DNA from 3 places in the Streptomyces sp. C36 genome. Region 3 is predicted to be linked to each of the others. Evidence: riboswitches for the same ligand, from Rfam matches in the RefSeq annotation. Region 3 holds a riboswitch; each other region holds the start of a gene.

Region 1 (4,131 bases), on a different contig from region 3:
CCGGCACACGCGCCATCTGGGTTCCCGCGGGCACCGTCCACGCCCACCGCGCCCACGGCCACCTCGAGCTGCACCTCGTCGGCCTGCCCGCCGACGACAACCCGCCGGGCCTGGAGGCGCCGACCGTCCTCGCCGTCAGCCCGCTGCTGCGCGAACTGATCCGCGCCTACACGCGCACACCCGAGGACACCGGCGCCGAACGCCGACGCCTGCTCGCCGTCCTCCGCGACCAGTTGCGCGCCTCGCCCCAGCAGCCCCTACGGCTGCCCGCCCCCGCCGACCCCCGCCTGGCGGCCGTCTGCGCGATCCTCCACGACGACCCGGCGGACCCCCGCCCCCTCGCCGCTCTCGGCGCCGCGGCCGGGGCCGGCGAGCGCACCCTCAGCCGCCTCTTCCGCCGCGAACTCGGCATGACCTTCCCCCAATGGCGCACCCAGGCGCGCCTCTACCACGCCCTGCGCATGCTGGCCGACGACGTCCCGGTCACCGCCGTCGCCCACCGCTGCGGCTGGTCCTCCACCAGCGCCTTCATCGAGGTCTTCCACCGCGCCTTCGGTTACACCCCCGGCACCCACAACCGACGTCCCTGAAAGTCCTGAAGCCCGCGGGGGGACCGGTCAGGAACCGGCCCCGTCGCGGCGACCTCACACGTTGCGCCATCTGGCCATCGCGAAGGAGAACAGTCCGAACAGGACGAGCCCCACGGCCACCACGGTGAGAAGCCAGGGGCCGGCCGGCGTTCCGGCGAAGGTACGCAGGGTGTCGTCCAGCCCCTTGGCCCGGTCGGGGTCGTAGGCGACGGCCGCCTGGATGGCGAAGCCGCCCGCCGTGGCGAAGAGCAACCCCCGGCAGACGCCGCCGGCCACCCCCAGGACGTCCACCGTCCGCCGCGTGCCCTCGGACATGTCCCCCAGGTTCAGCTGCCGGCGGTACGTGCGCAGGGCGGCTCGCACGGCGATCCATACGCCGGCGCCGGCCAGGGCGGCCCCGGCGCAGATCACCAGCGCCTGGCCGGCGGGCCAGCCCAGCACCCGGGCGGTGATGTCCTTGGACTGCTCGTCGGTCGAGCCGGCGCCGCTGCCGCGCTCACCCGCCGCGAAGGCGATCACCGAGCCGGCGACCACGGAGTAGAACACGAAGCGCACGGCCGACAGCAGCCGCGTACGGGCCTTCCGGCCGTCGGGGCCCGCCGCCCCGAAGAGCGCCTCCGACAGCCGCCACAGGGCCATGCCGATCAGGCCGATGCCCACGGCCCAGACCAGCACCTGCCCGAACGGCTTCTCGGCCAGCTCCTGCACCGCTCCCCCGCGGTCGGCCTGCTCGCCGCCGCCACCACCGCTGTGCGCGATGCGCAGCGCCAGCACCCCGACGAGGAGGTAGATCACGCCGCGTGCCACCAGTCCGGCGCGCGCCGCCATGGCCGTGCCCTTCCCACGGGCCGCCCGCGCGCCGCCGTCGTTCGACCACCGACCCATCACGCCGCCTCTCGCGTCGCGCGCTCCGTCCCCCTGCCATGGGGAGGATCGGCTGCCCCCGGACGCGGGGACGAAACGGCCCGCGCGGGGGCGGGCGCCGGACGGAGGCGCCCGGCCGTCGTCCCCCGGCTCACGGGGGTCATGACTTGCGCCTCACCGGCCCCCATGGGCCCGGCTGTCTCTCGATCTCCCGGGTGGCCTCGTCGATCACCCACGGGTCGATCCAGGCCAGGGGCTCGACGTCGTTGACCAGGGGCTCGTTGTCCGGGCCACGGCCGCACTCGCGGCCCCGCAGCAGCCACGGGCGTACGTCGCCGCCCCTGGTCCGGGGCAGGTGGCAGTAGTCGTACAGACGGCGGGCGGCCCAGATCCGCAGCGGCCGGTCCTCCCACCACGACTCGACGTCCAGGGGGCTGGCGGACAGCCCGGGCAGGGGGACGCCGGTCAGTTCGTCCCTGCTGGAGGTGGCGGACAGATCGACCCCGGGGCCCAGGGACCAGCGCACGTACAGGCGCCGTTCACGCCTGATCCGGTCGGCCACCTCCTTCAGGCTGTGCAGGGTGGCAAGGTCACCGGGGCCGTTCGTCACCGTACCTCCTGGGTGGGCCCGGGCAGGGCGGCCTTCAGCACACGCCTCCCCGTCCCGGCGCACCGATAACGCGGGGGCCGCACGAACCACCCGGGCAGCCGGACGCCTCCCCCGTCGCGGGAAACGTGTCCCCGTGACAGAAGAACGTGTCTCCCGTCACGGGAGGAAACATGAAGGCCCGCGCAGGTGGGGCCGTAGGCTGATCACGCAGCTGGTTCGCCCCGTCCGCCAGGCGGGAGGCGTCGTAAGAGGGAACCCGGTGCGATTCCGGGACTGCCCCGCAGCGGTGAGCGGGAACGACCGCCGTCATACGCACTGGATCAGCGGCCCTCGGGGCCACGGGTCCGGGAAGCGACGGCCAGTAGGAGCCCCGTCCGGTCCCGCCGGACGAGGCGTGTCCGCGAGTCCGAAGACCTGCCGCTGCCCGCGTGCGGCGGTCGCACGCGGACCACTCGGTGACCTCGAGGGCGGGTCGGCGACACGGCCGATCGCGCCGTGTCCTTCGCGTCCCGGCGGGCCGCCGAGGCCGATCCTCGACTCGCGAAGGAGAGTTGACGTGACGATCAGCCCCCAGGACACCGAAGCCGCCCCGGCCCGCGCGCCCAAGACCCCGGCGGACTCCCGGGTGACGCTCGCCCACATCATGAGCGAGCACGACACCAATCTGTACGGCACCATCCACGGCGGCGTCGTGATGAAGCTGATCGACGACGCGGCCGCCGCGGCCGCCGGGCGTCATGCCGACGGGCCGGCCGTGACCGTCTCCGTGGACCGCATGTCCTTCCTCGCCCCGGTCCGCGCCGGCGACCTGCTGAGCGCTCACGCCGAACTGCGCCGAGCCGGCCGCACGTCGATGACCGTAGCGGTCCGCGTCACCGCCGAACGCTGGAACGCCTCCGGTCCCACGGCCGAGGTCGCCAACGCCGGCCTGACCTTCGTCGCCGTCGACGCAGAGGGGTGCCCCCGCCCCGTACCGCCCCTGGCGGTGCCGGAAGCCCCCGCCGACCGGGGCTGATCGCCGGCCGGGCGTGCTCCGGGTGCCGGGGCGCCGCCCGGCCTCCGCTCCTTACGCGTCGTCGGACACCGCGTACGCCGCGGTGTCCGCCGCGCCGCGCGAAGTGGCCCACGAGGACGGCCCGTCATTGGACCTGCCGGGCCGGCCACTTGCGGCCGTAGCGTGGCAGGGCAAGCGAGGAGGACGCGGCTTCCGAGCCGCTCGCACCCAGGAGAGTCGTGCCGATACCGATGATGCCGCGCGCCGGAGCGCCCCGCGTTCTGACCGTCGCCCAGTTGAGCAACTCCGTCGGTGACGGCGCGTACTACACGTGCTCGGCGCTGTACTTCACCCAGGTCGTCGGCCTGTCCCCCGCCCGGCTCGGGGTGGGGCTCACGGTGGCGTGGGCCGTGGGTTCGCTGGCGGGCGTCCCGCTGGGCCATCTCGCCGACCGCCGTGGTCCGCGCGGCACGGCGGTGCTGCTGGCGCTGGCCACGGCGGTGGCCGTCGCCTCGTTCCTCGTCATCCGTTCCTTCGCGCCGTTCCTGATCGCCGTCTGCCTGTACGCCACCGCGCAGTCGGGGCTGGCGGCGGCCCGCCAGGCGCTGCTCGCGGGCCTGGTCGCGCCCGCCGAACGCACCGGCGTCCTCGCCCACCTGCAGGCGGCGCTCAACGCGGGACTGGCCGTCGGCGCGGCCCTGGGCGGCCTGGCCCTGGCGCACGGAAGCCGGGCCGGGTACCTCGCCGTGTTCGCCGTCGACGCGCTGAGCTTCGTGGTCTGCGCCGCGCTCACGCTGCGGCTGCCGGCTGTGGCGCCCGTCGCGAGACCCGTGGACGACGGGCCCGCGCTGGCGGTGCTGCGGGACCGCCCGTACGCCCTCGTCACGCTCCTCAACGCGGTCCTGCTGCTGCGGATGCCGCTGCTCAGCCTCGCCGTTCCGCTGTGGATCGCCCTCCGGGCGCCCCAACTCACGTGGCTCGCGTCGGCGCTGTTCGTCCTCAACACGCTCGGGGTGGCGCTGTTCCAGGTCCGTACGGCGCGTTCCGTCACCGGGCTGCGCTCCGCCGCGCGC
Region 2 (4,131 bases), on a different contig from region 3:
CGGTGAGCGCCCCCGACGCGGTGAGCGTCCCGGTGATCCGGCGCGTCGGGGTCGTCGGCGGCGGGCGGATGGGGGCGGGCATCGCCGAGGTCTGCGCCCGCGCCGGACTCGACACGGTGGTGTGCGAGGCCGACGCCGGAGCGGCCCGGGACGCCCGCGACCGCGTCGCCCGCTCCCTCGGCCGCGCCGTCGCCCGCGGCCGGGTCACCCCCGCCGAACGCGACGACGCCCTGGCCGCCATGGCCTTCACCGCGAGCCTCGACGCCCTCGCCGACCGGCAGTTGGTCGTCGAGGCCGTCCCCGAGGACGCCGGACTGAAGGCCGAGGTCTTCGCCGCCCTCGACAAGACCGTCGAGGACCCCGCCGCCGTCCTCGCCTCCACCACCTCCTCGATCCCCGTGATGCGGCTGGGCATGGCCACCACCCGCGCCGACCGCGTCGTCGGCCTCCACTTCTTCAACCCGGTGCCCGTGATGCCGCTCGTCGAGGTCGCCGCCTCCCTGCACACCGGGCGCGAGACCCTGGCCGCGGCCGAGCACTTCGCCGCCGTCACGCTGGGGCGCGACGTCGTGCGGGCGAGGGACCGGGCGGGCTTCGTCGTCAACGCCCTGCTCGTCCCCTACCTGTTGGCGGCCGTGAGGATGGCCGAGTCCGGCTTCGCCACGCCCGAGGACATCGACACCGGCATGCGGCAGGGCTGCGCCCACCCCATGGGGCCGCTCGCCCTGGCCGACCTCATCGGGCTGGACACGCTCACGGCGATCGCCGAGTCGCTGTACGAGGAGTTCCGCGAACCGCTCTACGCGCCGCCCCCGCTGCTGCGCCGCATGACCGACGCCGGGCTGCTGGGCCGCAAGAGCGGGCAGGGCTTCCACGCCCACCCGGCCCGCGAGGGCTAGCAAGATCGGGACAACCCCCGGCAACCCCTGTCGCCGGGGAGCCGGGTGTGTCTAGGCTGGGGACGCAGTCGGTTCGCCCCGTCTTCGGACGGCGGCGTCGCAAGAGGGAACCCGGTGTGAATCCGGGACTGCCCCGCAGCGGTGAGTGGGAACGACCGCCGTCATACGCACTGGGCCCGAGGGCCCGGGAAGCGACGGCCAGTAGGTGTCGCGTCCGTCAGGACGCGGCGGGCCCACGAGTCCGAATACCTGCCACTGCCCGCGTGCGACCGCACGCGGTGTTCTCGGTGGTCCCGTGGGCGGACCGACGGGTACGGGCGGGCGCGACGCGGCCCCGCCCCGTCCTGCCGTTCCTTCGCACCCCGTCGGCCACCGGGAGCGTTCCGCGACTCGCGAAGGAGAGTTCCGTGGCAGCCGAGCGTTCCCACCCCGCCCCGCGTTCCCTGGCCACCGTCCACGGCTACCCCCGGCAGGGGGCCGGCCGGGAGCTGAAGAAGGCCGTCGAGGGCTACTGGGCCGGCCGCGTCAGCGCCGGCGAACTGCGCCGCACCGCCGCCGGCCTGCGCCGCGAGGCCTGGCGAGCGCTGGCGGACGCCGGCGTCCACGAGGTCCCCACCGGCGACTTCTCGCTCTACGACCACGTCCTGGACACCACCGTCATGGTCGGCGCCATCCCCGAGCGGCACCGCGCCCTCGTCGCCGAGGACGCCCTCGACGGCTACTTCGCCATGGCCCGGGGCACCCAGCAGGCACCGCCGCTGGAGATGACCAAGTGGTTCGACACCAACTACCACTACCTCGTCCCCGAACTGGGCCCCGGCACCGTCTTCACCGCCGACTCCGCCAAGCCCGTCGGCGAACTGCGCGAGGCCCTCGACGCCGGCCACGCCGCCCGGCCCGTGCTGGTGGGCCCCGTCACCTACCTCCTGCTGGCCAAGCCCGCCCCCGGCACCGCCCCGGACTTCCAGCCGCTGACCCTCCTCGACCGGCTGTTGCCCGTCTACGCCGACGTGCTCGCCGACCTGCGCGCGGCCGGCGCCGCATGGGTGCAGCTCGACGAGCCCGCACTGGTCCAGGACCAGCCCCCGGCCGTACTGAACGCCGCCGCCCGCGCCTACCGCGAACTGGGCGCCCTCACCGACCGCCCCAAGCTGCTCGCCGCCGCCTACTTCGACCGGCTCGGCGACGCCCTGCCGGTGCTGGCCAAGGCGCCCGTCGACGGCCTGGCCCTGGACTTCACCGGGCCCGCCGCCGCCAACCTCGGCGACCTCGCCGCCGCCGGCGGCCTGCCCGGCAAGCGGCTGATCGCCGGCGTCGTCGACGGGCGCAACGTCTGGATCAACGACCTCGAGCGGTCCCTGGCCACCCTCGCCACCCTGCTCGGCCTCGCCGGCCGCGTCGACGTCGCCCCCTCCTGCTCCCTGCTGCACGTGCCCCTGGACGCCGCCGCCGAACGCGACGCCGACCCGCAGGTCGCCCGCTGGCTCGCCTTCGCCCGGCAGAAGACCGACGAGATCGTCACCCTCGCCCGCGGCCTGAACGAGGGCGGCGACACCATCGCCCCGCAGCTCGCCGCCAACCGTTGCGCCCGCTCCTCCCGCGCCGCCTCCGCCCTCACCCGCGACCCGGCCGTGCGCGCCCGCGCCACGGCCGTCACCCCCGCCGACACCCGCCGCCCACAGCCCTACGCCGAGCGCTCCGCCGCCCAGCGCGCCCGCCTGGGCCTGCCGCTGCTGCCCACCACCACCATCGGCTCCTTCCCGCAGACCCGCGAACTGCGCACCGCCCGCGCCGACCTGCGCGCCGGGCGCATCGACGCCGCCGCGTACGACGAGCGCATCGCCGCCGAGATCCGCGAGGTCCTCGCCTTCCAGGAGAGGGCCGGCCTCGACGTCCTCGTCCACGGCGAACCCGAACGCGACGACATGGTCCAGTACTTCGCCGAGCGCCTCACCGGCTACCTGGCCACCCGGCACGGCTGGGTGCAGTCCTACGGCACCCGCTATGTGCGGCCGCCCATCCTCGCCGGCGACATCTCCCGGCCCGGGCCCATGACCGTCGCCTGGACCGCCTACGCCCAGGAGCACACGGACCGCCCGGTCAAGGGCATGCTCACCGGCCCCGTCACCATGCTCGCCTGGTCCTTCGTCCGCGACGACCAGCCGCTCGCCGACACCGCCCGCCAGGTCGCCCTCGCCCTGCGGGACGAGGTCGCCGATCTGGAGGCCGCGGGCACCGCCGTCATCCAGGTCGACGAGCCGGCGCTGCGCGAGACCCTGCCGCTGCGCTCCGCCGACCGGGCCGGCTACCTCCGGTGGGCCACCGAGGCCTTCCGGCTGGCCACCGCCGGCGTACGGGCGGACACCCAGATCCACACCCATATGTGCTACGCCGAGTTCGGCGACATCATCGCCGCCATCGAGGACCTGGACGCCGACGTCATCAGCCTCGAGGCCGCGCGCTCGCACATGCGGGTCGCCGGTGAACTCGCCCTGGCCGGCTACGCGCAGGAGGTCGGGCCCGGCGTCTACGACATCCACTCCCCGCGCGTGCCGGACGCCGCCGAGGTCGCGGCCCTGCTGCGCAAGGGGCTCGAGGCCGTCCCGGCCGAGCGCCTGTGGGTCAACCCCGACTGCGGGCTGAAGACCCGCGGCTGGGCGGAGGTGCGCGCGTCGCTGACGCACCTGGTCGAGGGGGCCCGCCAGGTGCGGGCGGAATGCGGCACCGAGGGGTAGCCCCCGCCCACCGAGCCGCCGCCGCGCCGGCCGGAACACCCGCTGAGGGGCGGGGAGTCCGGCCGGGCGCGGCGGCTTTCAGACCGCCGGGGCGAGCGGGCGGCCGCAGCGCAGGTTCCAGCGCCCGGCCCGGCCGCTCAGCTCGGTCAGGGACAGGGGGGAGACGTCCAGGCGCCAGAACACCGGCGCCGGCAGCCCGAGCGCGTGCACCAGCGCCGCCCGGACGACGGCGGGTTCCACCACGGCCAGCACCCTCCCGCCGTCCCCGGCCAGGCCGTCCAGCCACGCGCCGACCCGGCCGGTGAGCGCCACGACCGACTCCCCGCCGTGGGGCGCTGCCCCGGGGTCCGCCAGCCACGCCGCCACCGCCTCCGGTTCGGCGGCCATCACCTCCTCCAGCGAACGGCCGCGCCAGCGGCCGACCTCCAGATCGCGCAGCGCGCCCACGGGTTCGGCGTCGTCCAGCCCGAGGGCGGCGGCCGTCCGGCGGCAGCGCG
Region 3 (4,131 bases):
GAGGCGACCATGTTCGCGTCGCAGAGGATGGGCGCGCCGGCGAGCAGCGCGGCGCGCGCCTTCGCCACCACGCCGGGGGAGTACGCCAGGTCCTTGACGAGGTCCGTCATCCCACAGGCGTGGATCATGCGGACCGCGACCCGGCTGACGTCGGCGGGCAGCCCGCCGAGGTCGGCCTCGGCCCGGATGGTGGCGAAGGACTGGCGGTAGATGGACGCGCCGTCCTTGTCGTAGTCGAACACTTGGCCCTCGTTCATGTCGTGGTACGGGCCGCCGCCACCGCGTCGGCCATCTCTCGCGCCGGCACCGTCCTCGCCGTCGCCGGTCCTCGCGCCGCATCGTCCCGCACGGCGAGCCGGTAGCCCTCGTCCGTGGCGAGCACGTCGACCCACCGGCCGCCGGGGTGCCCGCAGCGCCGCTCGCACCCGGACCAGTACACCGGCAGGACGTCCGCCCCGCCAGGGAGCGTCCCGGTGAGGCAGGCGGCCGCGTCGGCCCGTACGTCCGCGAGGGACTTCGCGCACCCGGGACGGCCCGCGCAGGCGCCGGCCCCGTGCCAGGGGGAGTCGGGGGAGACGACCAGGCCCGCGTCGGCGAACGCCGTGCGGTGGGCGGCGCCCGCCACGGCCGTCAGCCCCGGCACGACGATGCCGCGCCAGGGTGTCACACGCAGTTCGCCGTCGCCGTCCTGGGCGGCGGCACCGGCGACCAGACGCCACTGGCCCACGGTCAGCCGTCCCAGGGGCGCCGCCAGGGACAGCGCCCACCGCCCGTCCCGGCCGTGCACCGCGCCCGGCGGGGGCGCCGGGCCGTGGGGGAGCGTGAGGCGCGGTACGAGCGAGCAGGCGATCCCGGCGGCGGCGAGCCGCTCGGCCAACCGCTCGGGGGACGGCCGCTGTTCGGGGGCGAGGTCGCGTACGCGCCAGGCCCCGACGCCGCTCGCGCGCCGTGCCGCGAGGAACGCCCGCGCGGCGAGGAGGGCCGCGCGAGGGGCGTCGCCGGAGGCGAGGCGCACGGCGGGGCCGGCGGTGCCGAAGCACAGCAGGGCGTGCCGGCCGTCCCGCTCTGCGATCAACGTCACATCGGGCGCCAGAGCCACGATGTCGCCGCGGCCGTCGTCGAGACCGAAGAGGAAACGGCCCGACAATCCCGACAAGTCGCTTGTTCCTGCTTCGTCTTCTCCTGCGCCTTCTCCTGCGCCTTCTCCTGCGCCTTCTCCTGCGCCTTCTCCGGCGCACAGAAGCCCGTCCAGGGCGCGCGCCCAGGCCTGCACATCCACGCGCGCGTCGGTCCGCCCGTCATCCCGCCCGTCCAGCCCGCACAGCGGCGACGCCACCACGTTGCGGATCCGCTCGTGACGGTCCGACGGCAGCAGCCCGGCCGCGCGCAGCCGCCCTCCCAGGGCCGCGCCGCAGGCGTCCGGCAGGCCGCGCAGCTGGACGTTGCCGCGCGAGGTGATGTCGAGACGGCCGTCGCCCAGCTCCTCGGCCAGGCCGGCCAGCACCTCGGCCTGAACGGACGTCAGCAGACCGCCGGGCAGCCGGACGCGCGCCAGCGCCCCGTCGTCCGCGGCGTGCAGCCGCAGCGCGCCGGGGCAGCGGTCACCGCTCTCGCGGCCGGACGTGGGGGTGGCGGACATGGCCGCGAGCATACCGAGGGGCACCTCTCCGCGGCCCCGCCCGCCCCGGTTCGCCGGCTCCGGGCGGCAGGGGCGGGAGAACGGAACACGCGCTGGTCATCGGGGTTCCGCTCGCTACTATGGCTCATCGGCGGAGCCATGGGTCCGCCGGACGCCAGAGACGGCGACAGGGGAGGAAGCCGGTGAGACTCCGGCACGGTCCCGCCACTGTGAGCACGGCAGCGATGCCGGGCGAGTCAGGAACTCCCGCCGTCTTCCCACCGCCCGGGGCGCGGACCCCGAGGAAGGCCAGCCGCAGCATGCGCACGTTCCGGTGCCGCGCACCCCGGGCGACCCTCGAAGCACTCGCACTCGGGAGCGCCGCGTGATCCTTCTCCTGTCGACCTCCGACACCGACCTGCTCAGCGCCCGCGCGGCCGGCGGCCCGGTGTCCTACCGGCTCGCCAACCCCGCCCGGCTCGCGCTGGACGAGCTCCCGGCGCTCCTGGAGGGCACCGACCTCGTCGTCGTACGCCTCCTCGGCGGCCTCCGCGCCTGGCAGGAGGGCCTGGACCTGCTGCTCGCCGGCCCGCGGCCCGTCGTCGTCCTCACCGGCGAACAGGCACCCGACGCCCAGCTGATGGAGGCCTCCACGGTCCCCGTCGGCATCGCCGCCGAGGCCCACGCCTACCTCGCCCACGGCGGCCCGGCCAACCTCGAGCAGCTCGCCCGCTTCCTCTCGGACACCGTGCTGCTCACCGGCCACGGCTTCGAGCCCCCGGCCGCCGCCCCCGCCTGGGGCGAGCTGGAGCGCACCCCCAAGCCCGGCGCGAGCGGCCCGCTCGTCGCGGTGCTCTACTACCGCGCGCACCACATGAGCGGCAACACCGCCTTCGTCGAGGCCCTGTGCGGGGCGATCGAGGACGCCGGAGGCCGCGCGCTGCCGCTGTACGTCGCCTCCCTGCGCGCCCCCGAACCCGAACTGATCGACGCCCTGCGCGGCGCCGACGCCATCGTCACCACCGTCCTCGCGGCCGGCGGCACCCGCCCCGCCGAGGCCTCCGCCGGCGGCGACGACGAGTCCTGGGACGCCGGCGCCCTCGCCGCGCTCGACGTACCGATCCTGCAGGCGCTGTGCCTGACCGGGCCGCGCAGCGCGTGGGAGGAGAACGACGAGGGGCTCTCGCCGCTCGACGCCGCCACCCAGGTCGCCGTGCCCGAGTTCGACGGCCGCATCATCACCGTTCCGTTCTCCTTCAAGGAGGTCGACGAGGACGGCCTGCCCGCCTATGTCGCCGACATGGAGCGCGCCGCCCGCGTGGCCGGCATCGCCGTGCGCCACGCCCGGCTGCGCCACATCCCGGCCGCCGACAAGCGGATCGCCCTCGTCCTGTCCGCCTACCCCACCAAGCACTCCCGCATCGGCAACGCCGTCGGCCTCGACACCCCCGCCAGTGCCGTCGCCCTGCTGCGCCGACTGCGCGAGGAGGGCTACGACTTCGGCGACGAGGCCGTGCCCGGCCTCGCCTCCGGCGACGGCGACGAGCTCATCTACGCCCTCATCGAGGCCGGCGGCCACGACCAGGACTGGCTCACCGAGGAGCAGCTGGCCAGCAACCCGGTCCGTATCCCGGCCGCCGACTACAAGCGCTGGTACGCGCAGTTGCCCGCCGAGCTGCGCGAGGCCGTCGAGGAGCACTGGGGCCCGGCGCCCGGCGAGATGTTCCTCGACCGCAGCCGTACCGCCGAGGGCGACCCGGACGGCGACATCGTCCTGGCCGCCCTGCGCCGCGGCAACCTGCTGATCCTCATCCAGCCGCCGCGCGGCTTCGGCGAGAACCCCATCGCCATCTACCACGACCCCGACCTGCCGCCCTCCCACCACTACCTCGCCGCCTACCGCTGGATCGCGGCCTCCCGCGAGGACGGCGGCTTCGGCGCCGACGCGATGGTGCACCTGGGCAAGCACGGCAACCTCGAGTGGCTGCCCGGCAAGAACGCCGGCCTGTCCGCCGCCTGCGGCCCCGACGCCGCCCTCGGCGACCTGCCGCTGGTCTACCCCTTCCTCGTCAACGACCCCGGCGAGGGCACCCAGGCCAAGCGCCGCGCCCACGCCACCCTCGTCGACCACCTCGTGCCGCCCATGGCCCGCGCCGAGTCCTACGGCGACATCACGCGCCTGGAACAGCACCTCGACGAGTACGCCCAGATCTCCGCCATGGACCCGGCCAAGCTGCCGGCGATCCGCGCCCAGATCTGGACCCTGATCCAGGCCGCCCGCCTCGACCACGACCTCGGCCTGGAGGAGCGCCCGGACGACGACGGCTTCGACGACTTCCTGCTGCACGTCGACGGCTGGCTGTGCGAGGTCAAGGACGCCCAGATCCGCGACGGTCTGCACGTCCTGGGCGACGCCCCCACCGGCGAGGCGCGGGTGAACCTCGTCCTGTCGATCCTGCGCGCCCGCCAGATCTGGGGCGGCACGACGGCCCTGCCGGGCCTGCGCGAGGCAC

The links. Region 3 has a riboswitch for cobalamin ahead of cobN (cobaltochelatase subunit CobN). Riboswitches for the same ligand answer to the same signal wherever they lie in the genome.
Region 1: linked by a shared signal. The riboswitch ahead of AB4K12_RS02380 (acyl-CoA thioesterase) and the one ahead of cobN (cobaltochelatase subunit CobN) in region 3 are both predicted to bind cobalamin.
Region 2: linked by a shared signal. The riboswitch ahead of metE (5-methyltetrahydropteroyltriglutamate--homocysteine S-methyltransferase) and the one ahead of cobN (cobaltochelatase subunit CobN) in region 3 are both predicted to bind cobalamin.

What each region holds. Positions count from the first base shown of each region.
Region 1 covers NZ_JBFQGI010000001.1:552,056-556,186, reverse strand. The annotation lists gene AB4K12_RS02395 (helix-turn-helix transcriptional regulator) at 1-590, shown strand, start outside; gene AB4K12_RS02390 (DUF1206 domain-containing protein) at 645-1,475, opposite strand; gene AB4K12_RS02385 (DUF6098 family protein) at 1,615-2,064, opposite strand; cobalamin riboswitch at 2,310-2,480, shown strand; gene AB4K12_RS02380 (acyl-CoA thioesterase) at 2,621-3,079, shown strand; gene AB4K12_RS02375 (MFS transporter) at 3,304-4,131, shown strand, end outside.
Region 2 covers NZ_JBFQGI010000001.1:265,985-270,115, forward strand. The annotation lists gene aceA (isocitrate lyase) at 1-6, shown strand, start outside; gene AB4K12_RS01135 (3-hydroxybutyryl-CoA dehydrogenase) at 3-899, shown strand; cobalamin riboswitch at 1,001-1,150, shown strand; gene metE (5-methyltetrahydropteroyltriglutamate--homocysteine S-methyltransferase) at 1,307-3,634, shown strand; gene AB4K12_RS01145 (histidine phosphatase family protein) at 3,713-4,131, opposite strand, start outside.
Region 3 covers NZ_JBFQGI010000003.1:673,602-677,732, forward strand. The annotation lists gene AB4K12_RS12775 (precorrin-8X methylmutase) at 1-257, opposite strand, end outside; gene AB4K12_RS12780 (cobalamin biosynthesis protein CobG) at 254-1,639, opposite strand; cobalamin riboswitch at 1,754-1,905, shown strand; gene cobN (cobaltochelatase subunit CobN) at 2,004-4,131, shown strand, end outside.